2 linked regions of the Dyadobacter pollutisoli genome follow. The protein of the gene in region 1 interacts with the protein of each later gene in a pairwise test. Links are inferred from orthologs where the notes say so. Each region holds a gene or a part of one and is shown in the gene's direction. Other genes may lie near its edges. The genes, in order: gyrA and gyrB.

Region 1 (3,569 bases):
ATCCGTGATTCGCTGGGCGGCCCCGCTATCGGCGACCATTTTTCCAAGCATTGCACCAAAGCCTACGATTAAAACCAGATCGCCCAGTGTTCCTCCGACACCCTTTTGTATCGCCTTACTTATGGTTTCGACGTCCAGGCCGCTTGCCAGACCGAGCCCGATCGAGACCAGCAGAAATGAAATGAATGTATCAATTTTTAACCAAGCAATCAGTAAAATAAGCGTTAGAATAGCGATAAAGGTCAGTAATAAGGGCATAATGGAAGTGGTGAAAAGTAAGCTTTGCTTTATAAGATGGAAGAAAGGGAAATTTAATGATAGATATGAATTAAGTTTTAATCTGATGGTATTTCGGGTAAAAGTCGGGAGATCACTGACATACAAACCGGCCGCAGAAATAGCATAAAAGATAGTTTGTTAGAATGCTTTAAAATAGCGAAATTTGACTTTTTGGAACTTACAATATTGTATTAATTCATTGAGTAGTTGAATAAATTCAATCTCTCACTAATTTTTCGATTCTTTTCTAATTCTTTATGGCAGAATCTTCTGGTGAAAACATTATCCCCATTAATATTGAGGATGAAATGCGTGGAGCATACATCGATTACTCGATGTCAGTTATTATTTCCCGCGCTTTACCCGACGTTCGCGATGGTTTGAAACCGGTACACAGGCGGGTTCTTTACGGGATGTCGGATTTGGGCGTTAATTACAATCGCTCGCATAAAAAATCGGCTCGTATAGTAGGGGAGGTTTTAGGTAAGTATCACCCGCATGGTGATGCTTCGGTGTACAACACAATGGTGCGCATGGCCCAGCCTTGGTCGCTGCGCTATCCGCTGGTCGACGGCCAGGGTAACTTCGGATCTGTTGACGGTGACAACCCGGCGGCGATGCGGTATACGGAGGCAAGACTTAAAAGAATTGCCGACGAATTATTGAATGACCTGGGCAAGGATACCGTTGATTTTCAGCCGAACTTCGATGATTCATTATCCGAGCCTTCGGTGCTCCCAGCCAAATTCCCAAACTTGCTCGTGAACGGTTCGTCCGGTATCGCGGTGGGTATGGCCACCAATATGGCGCCTCATAACTTGTCGGAAGTAATCGACGGTGTGTTGGCTTATATTGACAATTCAGATATTACTATTCCGGAACTGATGGAGCACGTAAAAGCACCTGATTTTCCAACAGGAGGTATTATATATGGTTATCAAGGTGTTCGTTCAGCTTTTGAAACCGGTCGTGGTAGCATTATCATGCGTTCAAAAGCGAATTTTGAAGTTTCCAAGACTGGCCGTGAGCAGATCATTATCACGGAAATTCCTTATATGACCAACAAGGCAGCGATGATTGAACGCATCGCCGGTCTTATCAACGACAAAAAATTAGACGGGATTTCCGACATCCGCGATGAATCGGATAGAGACGGAATGCGGATTGTGTTCGATCTTAAAAAGGACGCTATTCCTAATATTGTACTAAACCATTTGTTCAAATACACGCCGCTGCAATCATCTTTCGGTGTGAACAATGTGGCTTTGGTGAAAGGGCGTCCGGTAACACTAAACCTGAAAGACCTGATCAAACATTACGTTGATCACAGGATCGTAGTGATTACAAGACGTACTGAGTACGAACTGAGAGAGGCGGAGAAACGCGCTCACATTCTCGAAGGTTTGATCATTGCCCTGGATAATCTGGACGCAGTGATTTCCCTGATCCGTAGCTCACGCGACCCGGATACTGCCAGAAGTGGTTTGATGGAGCAATTCTCACTCAGTGAGATCCAGGCCAAGGCTATCCTTGAAATGCGTTTGCAAAGGTTGACAGGTCTTGAAAGAGATAAAATCGTCAAGGAATATGAAGAGATCATGATTTTGATCGCGGACTTGAAAGACATACTTGCCAACGAATACCGCAAGTTTGAGATCATTAAGACTGAACTTGGCGAAATCAAGGAACGCTATGGCGACGAGCGCAGAACTAAAATAGAATTTGCAGCCGAAGAGTTTAGCGATGAGGATATGATTCCGGATGATGAAATGTTGATTACCATTTCAAACGAAGGATATATCAAAAGAACACCTTTGTCGGAATATCGTACCCAGACCAGGGGTGGGGTAGGTTCCCGTGGCGTAAAAACGAAGGATACCGATTTCACTGAGCATTTGTTCTCTGCGACGATGCTCAACTATCTGTTGATCTTCACAGAATATGGCAAGCTGTTCTGGATGAAGGTATATGAAGTACCTGAGGGAAGTAAAACTTCGAAAGGGCGTCCGATACAAAATCTGATCAGCTTGGAGAATGGTGATTCGATTCGTTCAGTGATCAACGTTAGGACGTTGTCAGATGAGGATTATATCAACAATAATTACCTCATTATGTGTACGCAACAGGGCACAATTAAAAAGACTTTGCTGGAAGCATACTCTCGCCCACGTACCAATGGTATCATCGCGATTTCCATTAATGAAGGTGACCGACTGCTGAATGTAGCGCTGACCAATGGAGACAACGATATTGTTATCGCTTCCAGTGCGGGCCGTGCAGTGAGGTTCAATGAAAAAGGGGTTCGGCCGATGGGGAGAACGGCTGCGGGTGTAAGAGGTATCAACCTCAACGATCCTGAGAACAAGGTGATTGGAATGGTTTGTATCAACAGAGAAGACGCTCAGCTATTGGTAGTTTCTGAAAACGGTTTTGGAAAACGTTCTGATATAGATAGTTACCGTATCACTAATCGTGGCGGTAAGGGTGTTTCTACCATGAATGCTACGGACAAGGTAGGCAAGCTGGTTGCAATCCGCGAGGTTACAGAGCAAGACGATTTGATGATTATCACCAGAAATGGTATCGCTATCAGAATGAGTGTCCTTGACATTCGTCTGGCTGGCCGTAATACGCAAGGTGTCAAGCTGATCAAATTGAACAATTCTGACGAAATCACTTCGGTTACCCGAATCCTGAAAGATCCTGACGAAGAGAAAGTAGAAGAACTGGACGAAGATGGAAATGTGATCGTGCGACCAACTGCAGTCATTGAAGGCGAAGGAGCGGGAGACGTAGAAATCCTTACTTCGGATGAGCTGGATGAAGAAGATGACGATGTGACTGAGGACGACGAAGAAGACGAAAATGATCCTTCTGACGAGTCAGAGGCATGATTTTTGTAAAAATAATATTAATTGATTTATATTTAGCGAACGAACAATCAATCACAACCAAAGTTTAATATTTATGAAAAAACTGTTTTTTGTTTCTGCACTTAGCCTTTTCAGCCTGGCTGCGTTTTCGCAGGATGCTGTTAACAAGGCAATGGTAGATCAATATCGTAAGGATAAAGAAAAAAGTGATAAGGATGCAACCGATGCCAAGAGTAGTGCAAAGGCTGCTTTTTGGCTGGAAAGGGCCAAACTTTATGAAAACATTGCTCTACAAGGATCAGAAGTAGATTCAAGTGCAGCGAAAACAGCTTTGGAAGCTTACAAAAAGGTTGTGGAACTCGATATCACCAAGAAAGGCGAGCCGGGGAAATCTGCCAAAGAAGCACAAAATGTAAT
Region 2 (3,264 bases), 2.2 Mb from region 1 along the record:
CGTGAAGGCGTGGAAGATCTCACTTATTTTTTTGTCGCCGATAATGTTTTCCCTGACCGCAAAGGCCTGCTAGACGATCGTTTTCTGGTTTTAAAAGATACAAAAACGGGACAAATCCATATGATGGGTGCTAATGCCAAAATAGCTGCCAGAAAGGAAATCCTGACCAAGCTGACATACTACAAAAAAGGCTTTAATACGTTTATCAGGAATGATGATCTCCCCGAAAGCTCCTATGAACTTGGTATTATCGATGTAAAAAATAACGGTGGCAAAAGGTTTTACCGGCTCGGAAAATCATTAATTGTTACCGGTGGCAAACTTGCGCTTCGCTAGGGTAATTTTTTCTTTGGAGGGATTTATTCCCAAATAACCTCCTGTACCCGAATATTGGTTATTTAATATTTCTATCAGGGGTTTTAGTGGCATTAAATCGTGCCAGGAACCTGGATTTCTGCGAAAAAAATCGTATCTTTACGTGCTTAAAAAGCCTGAAAATGGTTCTTTTTATCCAAGTGTAAAACAAACTATATGTCAAACGAAACAGTGATTGAAGTAAATAGTTATTCAGCCGAAAATATCCAGGTTCTTGAAGGTTTAGAGGCAGTTCGCAAGCGTCCGGCCATGTATATTGGTGACACTGGTTTTAAGGGGGTTCACCATCTGATTTGGGAGGTTGTTGATAATTCCATTGATGAGGCGATGGCCGGCTATTGCGATACCATCAATGTTACGATAGAAAAAAATAATTCCATTACTGTTCAGGATAATGGCCGCGGTATTCCAACCGGAATGCACCCCAAAGAGAAAAGATCTGCATTGGAGGTAGTACTGACCGTACTGCACGCAGGGGGTAAATTTGATAAAGACACATACAAGGTTTCAGGCGGTTTGCACGGGGTAGGGGTTTCCTGCGTTAACGCACTTTCTATACACCTGCGTGCTGAGATTCACCGCGAGGGTAAAATATTTGAACAAGAGTTCAGCGAAGGCAAGCCTTTGTACGCTGCACGCGTTATTGGCGAGTCTGAAAAAACCGGAACATTCATCCATTTTTTACCGGATGCTACGATTTTCTCGGTGACAGAATTCAAATACGAAACTGTGGCTACCCGTCTCAGGGAATTATCCTATTTGAACAAAAGAATCCGGATCACGCTGGAAGATAAGCGCGAAGAGGATGAAGACGGCAAGTTCAGAGGAGAGGAATTCTATTCTGAAATTGGTCTGAACGAGTTTGTGACCTATCTGGATGCAACCCGCCAGCCATTGATCCCTGAGCCTATCCACATGGAGACCTTGAAAGGAACTGTTCCCGTAGAAGTGGCCATGATGTACAATACCTCGTACAGCGAGAATGTATTCTCATATGTAAACAATATCAACACCATTGAAGGTGGAACGCACGTTTCTGGTTTCAGGGCTGCATTAACCCGGACACTAAAAAACTACGCTGAAAAATCGGGTGTTCTTGCGAAAGAAAAAATTGAGATCAGCGGGGACGATTTCCGTGAAGGTTTGACTGCCGTTATCTCGATCAAAGTGCAGGAGCCTCAGTTTGAGGGTCAGACAAAAACCAAACTGGGTAACTCAGAGGTAACCGGGGTCGTAAGTCAGGTAGTGGCAGAAATGCTCGATACTTATCTGGATGAGCACCCGAAAGAAGCCAGGGTAATCATTGACAAAGTGATCCTTGCTGCGAAAGCGCGTATTGCGGCCAAAAAGGCCCGTGAAATGGTGCAGCGTAAGAATATATTGACAGGTACGGGACTTCCGGGAAAACTTTCCGACTGCTCTGAAACAGACCCTAACGTTTGCGAATTGTACCTGGTCGAAGGGGACTCGGCGGGTGGAACTGCCAAGCAAGGCCGTAACAGGGCTTATCAGGCAATCCTGCCGCTTCGAGGTAAGATCCTGAACGTTGAAAAAGCACAGGAATACCGCATTTACGAAAATGAAGAGATCAAGAATATGTTCACCGCAATGGGTGTGCAGATCGGTAAAGACGGTGACGAACGCGCATTGAACATTGATAAGCTGAGGTATCACAAAATCGTGATCATGACCGATGCCGATATCGATGGTAGTCACATTCGTACGCTGATCCTCACATTCTTCTTCCGGTATATGAAGATCCTGATCGATCATGGCTACATCTACATTGCCCAGCCACCTTTGTACCTCGTGAAAAAAGGTAAAGAAGAAAGGTACTGCTGGACTGAATTGCAGCGTGAGGAAGCGGTAAGGGCCATTGGTGGCGGTCGTGAAGATTCCGTGCATGTGCAGCGTTACAAGGGTTTGGGAGAAATGAATGCGGAACAATTGTGGGAAACAACCATGAACCCGGACCGTCGCAGCCTGAAACAGGTTTCAGTAGAGTCAGCAGCGGAAGCAGATCATTTATTTTCCATGCTGATGGGTGATGAAGTAGCACCCAGGCGCGATTTTATTGAGAAGAATGCTAAGTATGCGCGCGTTGATGTGTAGCCGCTAGCTCCGATATTTTGATTGGAAACGGATGGCTGTCAATTTCAGCCATCCGTTTCTTTTTTAGTACAAAAAATAACAGAAAGTTCATACACCCGAAAACAATAGATTGTTTAGATTCGTTGAATTTTTAGTCCCATTTAGCAAAGTAGCAATTTAAAGAATTCCTTATGCCAGGTTCCACTGACCCCATATATAGCAATGAAAAAAGAGGCAAACTCACTAATCTTTTTGCTTTCTTCAAAAGTCCAAAGGAACAAGCTCCGGCGGATGACAGCAAAGTGGTAAGCTCTTCGGAAAAAGCCAATACACTGGTTCAGCAAAGCGACCTGATCAGCCGCGACCTGAGCTGGTTGAAATTCAATGACCGGGTGTTGGACCAGGCAACCAATGAGGATAGGAATCTCTTCGACCGGCTCAAATTTTTGGCTATTACCTCCTCCAACCTGGACGAGTTTTTATCCATTCGTGTGGGAAGTCTTTATAATTATCTCGACTTTGGAAAAGAACGGCTGGATTATTCCGGCCTGCGCGAAATTCCTTTCAGAAAGGTTTTGATGCGCGAGTTGCATGATTTTGTTCGTCGCCAGAATGATTGTTACAAAAACCAGTTATTGCCATTATTTTCAAAGCATGGATTTCGGATCGTAGGAATTGATGAAGTAGAAGAAGACGAAAAAGGCGCGGTAGAGCAATACTTTGAACGGACAGTGTATCCTATGCTGACGCCAATGCTGTTTGACTATACGCATGCTTTCCCGGTGCTGCTTGCCAAAG

Evidence for each region.
Region 2: the proteins of gyrA (region 1) and gyrB interact in binary tests that used the Escherichia coli proteins (3 or more experiments, as listed by UniProt). The link is inferred for Dyadobacter pollutisoli from one-to-one orthologs.

What each region holds. Positions count from the first base shown.
Region 1 is NZ_CP112998.1:2,358,292-2,361,860, forward strand. The notes cover bases 137-3,373. They hold gyrA (DNA gyrase subunit A), read left to right. Parts: upstream 137-536; coding sequence 537-3,173; downstream 3,174-3,373. Other genes in these bases: ON006_RS09730 (GntT/GntP/DsdX family permease), read right to left, coding at 137-258; ON006_RS09740 (tetratricopeptide repeat protein), read left to right, coding at 3,247-3,373. Also shown: more of ON006_RS09730, read right to left, coding at 1-136; more of ON006_RS09740, read left to right, coding at 3,374-3,569. UniProt on the Escherichia coli protein: A type II topoisomerase that negatively supercoils closed circular double-stranded (ds) DNA in an ATP-dependent manner to maintain chromosomes in an underwound state.
Region 2 is NZ_CP112998.1:4,547,866-4,551,129, reverse strand. What follows is about bases 78-3,009. They hold gyrB (DNA topoisomerase (ATP-hydrolyzing) subunit B), read left to right. Parts: upstream 78-531; coding sequence 532-2,487; downstream 2,488-3,009. Other genes in these bases: ppk1 (polyphosphate kinase 1), read left to right, coding at 2,658-3,009; ON006_RS18665 (hypothetical protein), read left to right, coding at 78-336. Also shown: more of ON006_RS18665, read left to right, coding at 1-77; more of ppk1, read left to right, coding at 3,010-3,264. UniProt on the Escherichia coli protein: DNA gyrase negatively supercoils closed circular double-stranded DNA in an ATP-dependent manner to maintain chromosomes in an underwound state.